3 regions of the Bacillus jepli genome follow, and region 2 is predicted to be linked to each of the others. Evidence: riboswitches for the same ligand, from Rfam matches in the RefSeq annotation. Region 2 holds a riboswitch; each other region holds the start of a gene.

Region 1 (3,255 bases), 4.4 Mb from region 2:
TGCTTGCAAGGTATGTACGATAAAGTAAGAGTTTGGACTGTCAATGAGCCAAATGAAATCGAAAAATTACTAAAATTGCAAGTCGATGCGATCATTACCGATTATCCTGAAAGGGCAATACGAATAAGAAATCAACAAGTGAATTTTGTATAAAGAAGTTAAAGGGGACGCGGGGACAGGTACTGCGTCCCACGTTTTTTTACTAAATGCCTTTTGGGACAATGAACCTGTCCCACTGTCCCGCATATTAAAACAAATTATAAGAAATAATAGGATAGGTAAGATATTGGGTTTTACTCTACCACTTAAAAAAATTCATTGGAAAAGGAGACTGGAAAATTGTCAAATGTTAAATTAGCAGTCATTTTTTACAGTATGGGCGGCACAAATTATCAGTTATCAAAATGGGCTGAAGAAGGAGCTAAAGAAGCTGGGGCTGAAGTTAAAGTATTAAAGGTCCAGGAATTAGCTCCTGAGTCTGTCATTCAGGGAAATGAAGTATGGAAAGCAACAGTTGAAGCAACGAAGGACGTTCCAGTAGTTACATCAGATGATATTGAATGGGCAGACGCCATTATCTTTAGTGTTCCTACACGCTTTGGAAACATGCCTTCACAAATGAAACAATTTCTTGATACTCAAGGTGGACTTTGGGCTACTGGCAAAACGATTAATAAAGTTGTAAGTGCGATGACGTCTGCACAAAATCCGCATGGTGGACAAGAAGCGACAATCCTTTCGTTATACACAAGTATGATGCATTGGGGAGCGATTATTGCTGCACCTGGTTATACAGATCCAATCATTTTTGGAGCTGGCGGAAATCCATATGGAACAAGTGTGACAGTCGGTCAAGATGGAAAAATGATTGAAGACGTACAAGGGGCAGTGAAACATCAAGCAAAACGTACAGTTACTGTAGCGGAATGGGTAAAAAAAGCAAATCAATAAACAAGAAAAAAATAAATTTGAGACCTTGAATTGGTATAGTCGGGGTCTCTTTTTCGTGGGTTGATATGGGTAAAGTTTACAATTCCTCAAGCTTATGCAACATTAACACAGCACTTCGCAAAGGAAGAAAATATGCTGTTTCCGTTAGCAGAGAAAATATTGTCAGTTGAAGAAATGGATGAGATAGCGCGGATGTATAGAGATTAAAGAGATTAAAAAATGGTGACCTCGAATTCAATAAAGGATTCAGATAAGTACCAAGGATTCTATCATCAATACCCAAACCCATATTCTCAACCATGACTAAATAACTAAAAGTTCCCTCTTTTAAAAATTTTTGGATAAAGTAATTGACAGATAGTAAAATTCCGTGTAATTTAATATCAACAAACAACAACTTAATTACGAATTGATTCTTATCCAGAGAGGTGGAGGGACTGGCCCGACGATGCCTCGGCAACAGACATTTTGTACTGTGCCAATTCCAGCAAGCGTTAAGCTTGAAAGATAAGAAGAGTGTATTTGAACTATGCATGTATGCCCTCTTCTTGTTAGAAGAGGGTTTTTATTTTGGCAAAATGAACAATTGTCATACTGGTCAACCAACCGCAATGGCACAATACACATCTTTTATAAGGAGGAGTGACATGGCAAAACTTGATGAATCCAAAGTGAAACATATTTTATCAACCTTGGAGAACCTGGAATTTGGATCTGTTGTGATTACCGTCCACAATGGAGAAATCACCCAAATTGATGCGACGGAAAAGAAGCGTTTTTCCATACAAAAATCTACATCATCCCAAATACAATCAACGAAAAAAGAATAAGCCGATTAGACGACTAAAGGCATCTTTATTTTCAAAGCGTCCATTTATGACGTTTTGGATAAAGATGCCTTTTTCTATTACCTTTTTTCAATGGAAGGGGTAGGTTGGTGTTCCAAACTCATTCGAGAATGATTTCAATAAAAAAGAAAGGATGATCAACATGAGCGAAATCGTTATTTTATCGGGAAGTCCATTAGTTAGTTCTAGAACGGATTTGGTTCTACAGTTTATAGGGAAAAAGCTTAAACATGAAGGTTTTTCAATCACACATGTATCCGTGAGAGATATTCCTTCTGATGACATATTCAATCTGAAGTTTGATAGTCCAGCCCTTAAGGAGCTCACTTCACTAATCCAAGGGGCTGAAGGTGTGATTATAGGGTCCCCTGTTTACAAGGCAGCTTACACAGGAGTTCTGAAGGCTGTGCTAGATTTGCTTCCACAAGATGTGTTAGCTAGAAAACCGGTTTTACCAATTATGACTGGCGGAAGCCCTGCACATCTCCTAGCGATTGACTTCAGCCTCAAACCTTTACTAGCAGCATTAAAGGGGCAAAGCTTACAGGGAGTTTACTTCCAAGATTGCCAAATCGATAAAGCACAGGTAGTGAACCCAATTATCGATGTGAATGTTTTAGAAAGACTGAAAAAGGAGCTTTATTACTTTATTGAAGCAGTTAATCAGAATAAAGATTTTGCTTTGAAAAATTAATAAAAAAGGAGCTAACAAAAATGACTAACAAAAGAATTTATTTAAATGCATTTGATATGAACTGTGTGGGGCATCAATCCCCAGGACTGTGGACGCATCCCGAGGATCAATCCCACCGCTATAAAGATAGCGAGTATTGGATTGAATTGGCGAAGCTTTTAGAAAAGGGTAGATTCGATGCTATTTTTCTAGCAGACGTACTAGGCCCTTATGATGTGTATCAAGGCTCCCGCGATGCCGCTATCCGTCAAGGGACTCAAACTCCTGTTAACGACCCATCACTTGTTGTGCCATTAATGTCAGCTGTGACAAAGCATTTAGGATTTGGAGTCACGGCATCTGTCACACATGAGCATCCTTATACATTTGCTCGGAGAATGTCGACACTGGATCATATTACAAAAGGGCGTGTAGGCTGGAATATTGTTACTTCTTATTTAAAAAGCGCCGCGGTGAATATGGGATTGGAAGACCAAATTAAACATGATGAACGCTATGATATTGCCGAAGAATATTTACAAGTTTGCTATAAATTATGGGAAGGCAGCTGGGAAGATGATGCAGTTTTATTAGATAAAGAGAATCGCATTTTCGCTGACCCTAGCAAGGTTCATGACATCAAACATGAAGGTAAATATTTTAAAGTTCCGGGTGCACACCTATGTGAGCCTTCCCCACAAAGAACGCCGGTACTCTTTCAGGCTGGAACCTTCACAAAAGGTCGCGCTTTTGCTGGTAAAAATGCGGAACTGATCTTTATTG
Region 2 (3,255 bases):
GTCCTCTTAATTCTCCACCTATTACTCGTTCTTTACGCTTCATGTCGGTTTCTACAATACCAGGACAAACTGCGTTCACATTGATTCCGTCCTGAGCCAATTCAATGGCCATTGTTTTAGTAAGACCTAGCACAGCATGTTTGGAAGCAACATAGCTTCCCATTAAGCGGTACCCATTTTTACCCGCTTGTGAGGAAATATTGATAATTTTCCCACCTTGCCCTTGTTCCTTCAGGATTCTTGCTACAGCTTTACTGAACAGGTATACTCCTTTTGCATTCACATCCATTACAAGGTCCCAGTCTTCTTCTTTTATATCAATGGCATAATCCATTTTTGAAATTCCTGCGTTATTTACTAAAATATCCAAACGTCCAAAATGCTTTACTACTTCTTGAACTGCTTTTTCAACCTGTGCGCTTTTTGTAACATCTGCCTGGAAGTAAACAAGCTGTTCATTGGTATTTTTCGTGATTACTTCCTTATCGACAACAGCTACTTTTGCCCCACAGTCCAAAAAAGCGTCCACAATCGCCTTTCCAATTCCTTGGGCACCGCCAGTTACAATTGCTACTTTTCCTGTTAAATCCATACAATACATACTGTTTTCCCCCATACCTTAACGTTCAAGTATTCCTATCTAATTACTTGGTTTTATTTTTAAAAGGGACGTAGGGACAGGTCCACTGTCCCTACTTTTAAAATGAATTGAACAAGGAATCTTCGCCCTTATCCCCAAATCTCTTTTGAAATATCTACAATGTACTTCAGTTTTGCCCATTGCTCATCTTCCGTTAAAATATTTCCGTGGTGAGTGGATGCAAAACCACATTGTGGGCTGATACATAATTTTTCGATTGGTACAAATTGTGATGCTTCTTTTACACGCTCGATGATATTTTCTTTAGATTCTAATTCTCCACGTTTTGATGTGAATACACCTAGAACAACGCGAGGACCGTCATTTGGGATATGCTCCAATGGCGTGAAGTCCCCTGAACGATCATCATCATACTCTAGGAAAAAGCCATCTACTTTTTCTTTCGCAAACAGGGTAGGAGCAATTTTTGCATAGCTACCTTCGAATGCCCAGTTAGAGCGGTAATTTCCACGGCAAAGGTGAGTTGTGATTGTTAAATCTTCCGGCTTGCCTTCTAGTACGCCATTGGCTACTTTTAACGCTAATTCAATTAATTCTTCACGAGTAGAACCACTATCATTAAAAGGAATTTCCGGTGCATTCAGACCTGCAATGTACACATCATCTAGTTGTAGGTAACGGCAGCCAGCCTCGTAAAATGCTTTGATTGCATCACGATAGGTTTGAATAATATCATTTGCGTACTCTTCAAGGTTCGGATAGATTTCCTTGTTGCGAATCCCAGCGTTAAAAAGTTGATTTGGACTTGGAATCGTTTGTTTTGCAATCGAACGGTCACCCACGATTTCCTTGAATTCAATAAAGTCTTTCACATGTGGGTGATCAGGGTTAAATGAAATTTTCCCGATAACACGCACGTCATAGGCTTCTGTTTCTTCACCCTTGAATTTAAATCCATGTTCTGGAACGTAGCCCTCTACTCCGTTTAAACACTCTAAGAAATCTGTATGCCAAAATCTGCGGCGAAATTCACCATCTGTAACAGCTTGTAAGCCAATTTCAATTTGTTTATCAACAATCTTTTTAATTTCTTCTGTTTCAATTTCATGAAGTTCCTGTGCTGTAATATCTCCTGCTTGAAAATCCTTTCTAGCCTGATGAATTCTTTCTGGACGTAATAAACTTCCTACATGATCTGCTCGAAATGGTGCTTTTACTAACGTTGTTGTCATTTTTATCTTCTCCTACCTTTTTCATTTTTTACGACTTGCCTTTTCGTTCCATAACAAAAACCCTCTTCTAAAAATAAGAAGAGGGTTGAAAAGACAAATGAAGTGCCGCTCTTCTTATCTTCAAGCTTCTTGCTACTGGAATTGGCACAGTACTTTAACTAGTCTGTTGCCGAGGCTTCAAAGGGCCAGTCCCTCCACCTCTCTGGATAAGAAAAATTTGAAATATTTAATTATGATTTAACTTTACCTCAAAAAAGTAAATTGTCAATACGTAATTTTCAATCAAATCAAAATAATGAAAAGCTGGGACGAGGAACCTGTCCCTCAGTCCCATTTATGATTTCCGTCCCTTTTTCCAATTCATCTCACTGATAAAAGTAGACCCCAATATTAAGATTCCCCCTACCATTTGGACAACATTCATACTTTCATTCAATATGATAGCCGCCATGATCACGGCAGAAATGGGATCGAGATAGCTTAATACTGCGATTGTTTGCCCTTTTAATTTCTTTAAAACTGAAAAATAGATGAGGTACGCGACCCCAGTATGGACAATTCCCACAATTAATAACAGACTGATAGATTGAAGTTCCAAATCTGAGTAATTTAAATTTTGCGTTCCTAGGACATATGGAAACAAGACAATTGAAGCCGTCAAAAGCTGCATAATAGTAGTCTCAAAATCTGAAAGGTCTTTAATAAATTTATTAAGGAGAATCATACTTGTGTAGAAAGCCGCGGCCAATAATCCATACATAATACCCATAGAATGGTTCTTAGCCCCTCCAGCCGCTTCCCCGCCTGGATTAACAACCAAAAGGAACCCTATAAATGCAAGTGTAATACCTAGCCCCTTCATCCAATTCCACTTTTCCTTCAGTATAAAAGGGGCCAAAATCATCACAAACACCGGGGCAAAATAATAACTAAGAGTGGCGTTCGCAATCGTTGTATAACGATAAGACTCGAATAAAAAAATCCAATTAAACCCCAATGCTGCGCCCGATAAAAGGAGTAAGACTAGATTCTTCTTTGACGTTTTGAATGAAAACTTCTTCTTGACTAGAAAACTAGCACCAATTAAAAATAAGCAACCAAATGCTCCCCTGAACAATGCAATTTCGCTAGATGACAAATTAATATTCTTCACAAACAAACCAATGCTACCAAAAATCAGCATCACGATAATAAAAATAAACTTTGCCTTCATATTCCTTCTCCTAGTGGGTCATGGGAACAGGTTCATTGTCCCAAAATTTGGGACAGTGAACCTGTCCCTCTGTCCCATTTTAATGCAAAAAAAAGAAGTCCTCAACTTCAAGTGAAACGGTTTAAAATATGAATTTTAAAAAAGGAGCTTTAAATGCTAATTGAGCATTAGGTTGTAAATTTTTGGAGATAATAAAAGGGAATCGCATA
Region 3 (3,255 bases), 3.8 Mb from region 2:
GCAGCAGCTGTTCCAATTGATGTTCCAACGATCAACCGGGTAACCGGAATGATTGCTACCAGTAAAATAATGAATGGAATGGAACGGAAAATATTAATGATTGCATTTACAACGGTAAAAACCGGCTGATTCTCAAGTATCTGACCTTTGCGGGTTACAAATAGTAGAATGCCGAGTGGCAACCCGAGAATAATTGAAAAGATAAAGGAGAAGGCCACCATTTGTATCGTTTCAATGAGCGCTTCGATGATTTGTTCCGTATTAACTAGCATGGGATGTCACTTCCTTGAAGCTTATTTGTTGTGATTGCATATACGTTAAAGCGCGTTTTACCTCTGCGTCAGGCCCCTGAATTTCCACAATCAAGTTACCGAATGGGATACCTTGAAGCTCTGTGATGCTACCGAACAGCACGTTGATATCGATATCCAACTTCTTTGCGAGTTGTGATAAAAACGGCTTTCCTGTTGATTGACCGACAAAGCTTATTCGGAAGATGTTCAGTGATCCCTGGTTGTTATTAATCATGCTTAAAATGGACTCAGGAATTTGATCGTGCATGACAGTGCTGACAAAGTTTTGGGCGGTTTGTGTCTTAGGTGCGGAAAAGACATCAAAGACAGTTCCTTCTTCAATCACTTGTCCTGCTTCCATGACAGCTACACGATCACAAATTTCACGAATCACAGACATTTCATGAGTAATCATTAAGATCGTAATGTTGTATTCTTGATTGATTTTTTTCAACAATTGCAGGATGGAGCTTGTTGTCTGCGGATCGAGCGCAGAGGTAGCTTCATCGCAAAGAAGAATCGAAGGCTGTGTTGCTAATGCTCTAGCAATTCCAACTCGTTGCTTTTGCCCTCCAGAAAGTTGGTCGGGATAAACATCAGCCTTATCACCTAAGCCGACGAAATCAAGCAGTTCTATAACACGTTTTTTAATTTGTTCCTTTGGTGTTTTGCTTAAAATAAGTGGCATTGCGACATTCGCGTATACTGTTTTTGAATTTAAAAGGTTAAAGTGTTGGAATACCATCCCAATATTTTTCTTTACTTCGCGAATTTGCTTTTCGGAAAGAGTTGTTAGGTCGTGACCGTCAACAATGACCTTTCCTGAGGTAGGACGTTCAAGGAAATTCACACAGCGAATTAATGAACTTTTGCCGGCACCGCTGAATCCGACCACCCCGTAGATTTCTCCTTTGTTAATTTTTAAATTGACGTTATTTAAAGCGTGCACTTTCTTTCCGCCGCTGTCATATACCTTAATCAGATCTTGAAACTCTATCATTTTTGATCTCCTTTCGTTTGTCCCTTAAAAAAGTTTCCTCAACATTTCCGAATAGCAAATTATTATTCTTAAAATCAGAAAATATTATTTTATGAAAATATAAAAAGCCCTCTTCAGACAGAAGAGGGCAGAAAGTCAATTCCAGTATCCTCTTCTTATCTCTCAAGTAACTTGCTGGAATTGGCACGGTACGAATTGTCCGCTGCCGAGGCTTCAAAGGGCCAGTCCCTCCACCTCTCTTGATAAGAAGTATTTTTAATATAAATCACACTATACATCCGTAGAATATAATTGTCAATATATTTGATATCTTTTTGTTATTTTTTAATATGAAAAAATATATACTGGAATAATTTTGATATTTTTAGATGAGGCAATTTAGTTAAATCAGATAATCCTATATACCAAAAGAACCATTTCTAATTACCGCGAATGGGGACATTCGAACCCGTACACTCTTGTCCATTCTTCAAATATTATCCTAAGCGACGGTTTGAGCGCGTATCAGATGGTTAGATGTGATTAGCTTTTCGTGGTAGCGTTTACACTAACTAATTGAATCATATGCATATGACTTTCCGGGAATCCCTTGTTTATGATTTTAAAGATGTTACGATAGGTACTATGTTTTAAAATTTACCACAAGGGAGACATTTGATGTTACATGAAAAAACGATTGCTTTTATAGGGGCAGGATCCATGGCAGAAGCAATGATTTCAGGAATTGTCGCAGCTGGAAAAGTCCCAACTAAACAGATTTTTGTAACCAACAGAACAAATACGGAAAGACTACAACAGTTAGAAGCTATTTATAACATTAATGGGATAGCAAGCCAAGATCTAGCCCTAAAAAATATCGATATTATTGTCCTCGCAATGAAACCTAAAGATGCAGAAACTGCATTACAGTCCATCAAAGATTCACTTCAACCAAACCAACTTGTTTTATCCGTGTTAGCGGGTATTACTACAACCTATATGGAGCAATATCTACCAGTGGGGCAACAGGTGATCCGGGTAATGCCGAATACATCTAGCATGATTGGAGAGTCTACAACGGCTATATCAGCCGGTTCTTATACGACAAATGAAAATATGATTCTAGCAGAAGAATTACTCAAATCCATTGGTGAAGTGTATGAAATTCCCGAAGAGCAAATGGATGTTTTTACAGGAGTAGCAGGCAGTGGGCCAGCCTATATTTATTACCTTATGGAACATATGGAAGCAACCGCAAAAAAGTTAGGCTTACAAGAAAACCTATCAAGGGATATTATTGCGCAAATGATTGTTGGCGCAGCCAAAATGGTCCAGCAACAGGGTGAAACGCCATCAACATTACGGGAAAATGTAACTTCACCGAACGGAACGACTGCCGCTGGTTTAGCAGCATTAGAAAAGAATGGCGGTGGCAAGGCGATTTCACAAGCTATTAAACATGCAGCAAAGCGTTCACATGAGATAAGTTCGCAGCTTGAGGGCAAGACTGCCAAAAAGGTTCAGGCTGTTTAACATTATAATTTTACCGGCGATAAACGCTTCGTCCGGCAATCAAAACAAAAAAAGATAAGGATTGATCGGATGTCCATAGAAAAGAGAGTCGTTATCAAAATAGGAAGTAGCTCATTAACAAGCCGTCATGGAGAAATTAGTAAGAGAAAGCTAGAAAAAATAGCGAATGAAATAGCTCAGCTAAAAGATGCAGGGCATGAGGTTGTCCTTGTTTCATCAGGGGCAGTTGCTGCGGGGTATCGAAAACTCGGCTGTCTTAAGCGCCCTGATTCATTGCCGGAAAAACAGGCAGCAGCTTCGATTGGTCAGGGGCTATTAATCGAAACCTATTCCCATCTTTTTTTATCACATGGATATGTGGCATCACAGATTTTGATTTTAAGAAGCGATTTTTTAGATGAGTCACGTTACCAAAACGTTCATAACACCTTAAATGTTTTATTAGAAAGA

What was found. A riboswitch is a leader RNA that binds a small molecule or an ion and turns the genes downstream of it on or off. The one in region 2 is predicted to bind S-adenosylmethionine.
Region 1: linked by a shared signal. The riboswitch ahead of ABC371_RS01010 (YezD family protein) and the one ahead of ABC371_RS23235 (5-methyltetrahydropteroyltriglutamate--homocysteine S-methyltransferase) in region 2 are both predicted to bind S-adenosylmethionine.
Region 3: linked by a shared signal. The riboswitch ahead of ABC371_RS04160 (methionine ABC transporter ATP-binding protein) and the one ahead of ABC371_RS23235 (5-methyltetrahydropteroyltriglutamate--homocysteine S-methyltransferase) in region 2 are both predicted to bind S-adenosylmethionine.

Annotation. Positions count from the first base shown of each region.
Region 1 is NZ_JBDFMO010000001.1:202,537-205,791, reverse strand. It holds gene ABC371_RS01020 (glycerophosphodiester phosphodiesterase) at 1-153, shown strand, start outside; gene wrbA (NAD(P)H:quinone oxidoreductase) at 340-951, shown strand; SAM riboswitch class I at 1,365-1,465, shown strand; gene ABC371_RS01010 (YezD family protein) at 1,599-1,781, shown strand; gene ssuE (NADPH-dependent FMN reductase) at 1,942-2,493, shown strand; gene ABC371_RS01000 (LLM class flavin-dependent oxidoreductase) at 2,514-3,255, shown strand, end outside.
Region 2 is NZ_JBDFMO010000001.1:4,569,872-4,573,126, forward strand. It holds gene ABC371_RS23230 (SDR family NAD(P)-dependent oxidoreductase) at 1-601, opposite strand, end outside; gene ABC371_RS23235 (5-methyltetrahydropteroyltriglutamate--homocysteine S-methyltransferase) at 730-1,833, opposite strand; SAM riboswitch class I at 1,945-2,046, opposite strand; gene ABC371_RS23240 (DMT family transporter) at 2,168-3,046, opposite strand.
Region 3 is NZ_JBDFMO010000001.1:816,966-820,220, reverse strand. It holds gene ABC371_RS04165 (methionine ABC transporter permease) at 1-272, opposite strand, end outside; gene ABC371_RS04160 (methionine ABC transporter ATP-binding protein) at 262-1,293, opposite strand; SAM riboswitch class I at 1,446-1,542, opposite strand; gene proC (pyrroline-5-carboxylate reductase) at 1,951-2,805, shown strand; gene proB (glutamate 5-kinase) at 2,875-3,255, shown strand, end outside.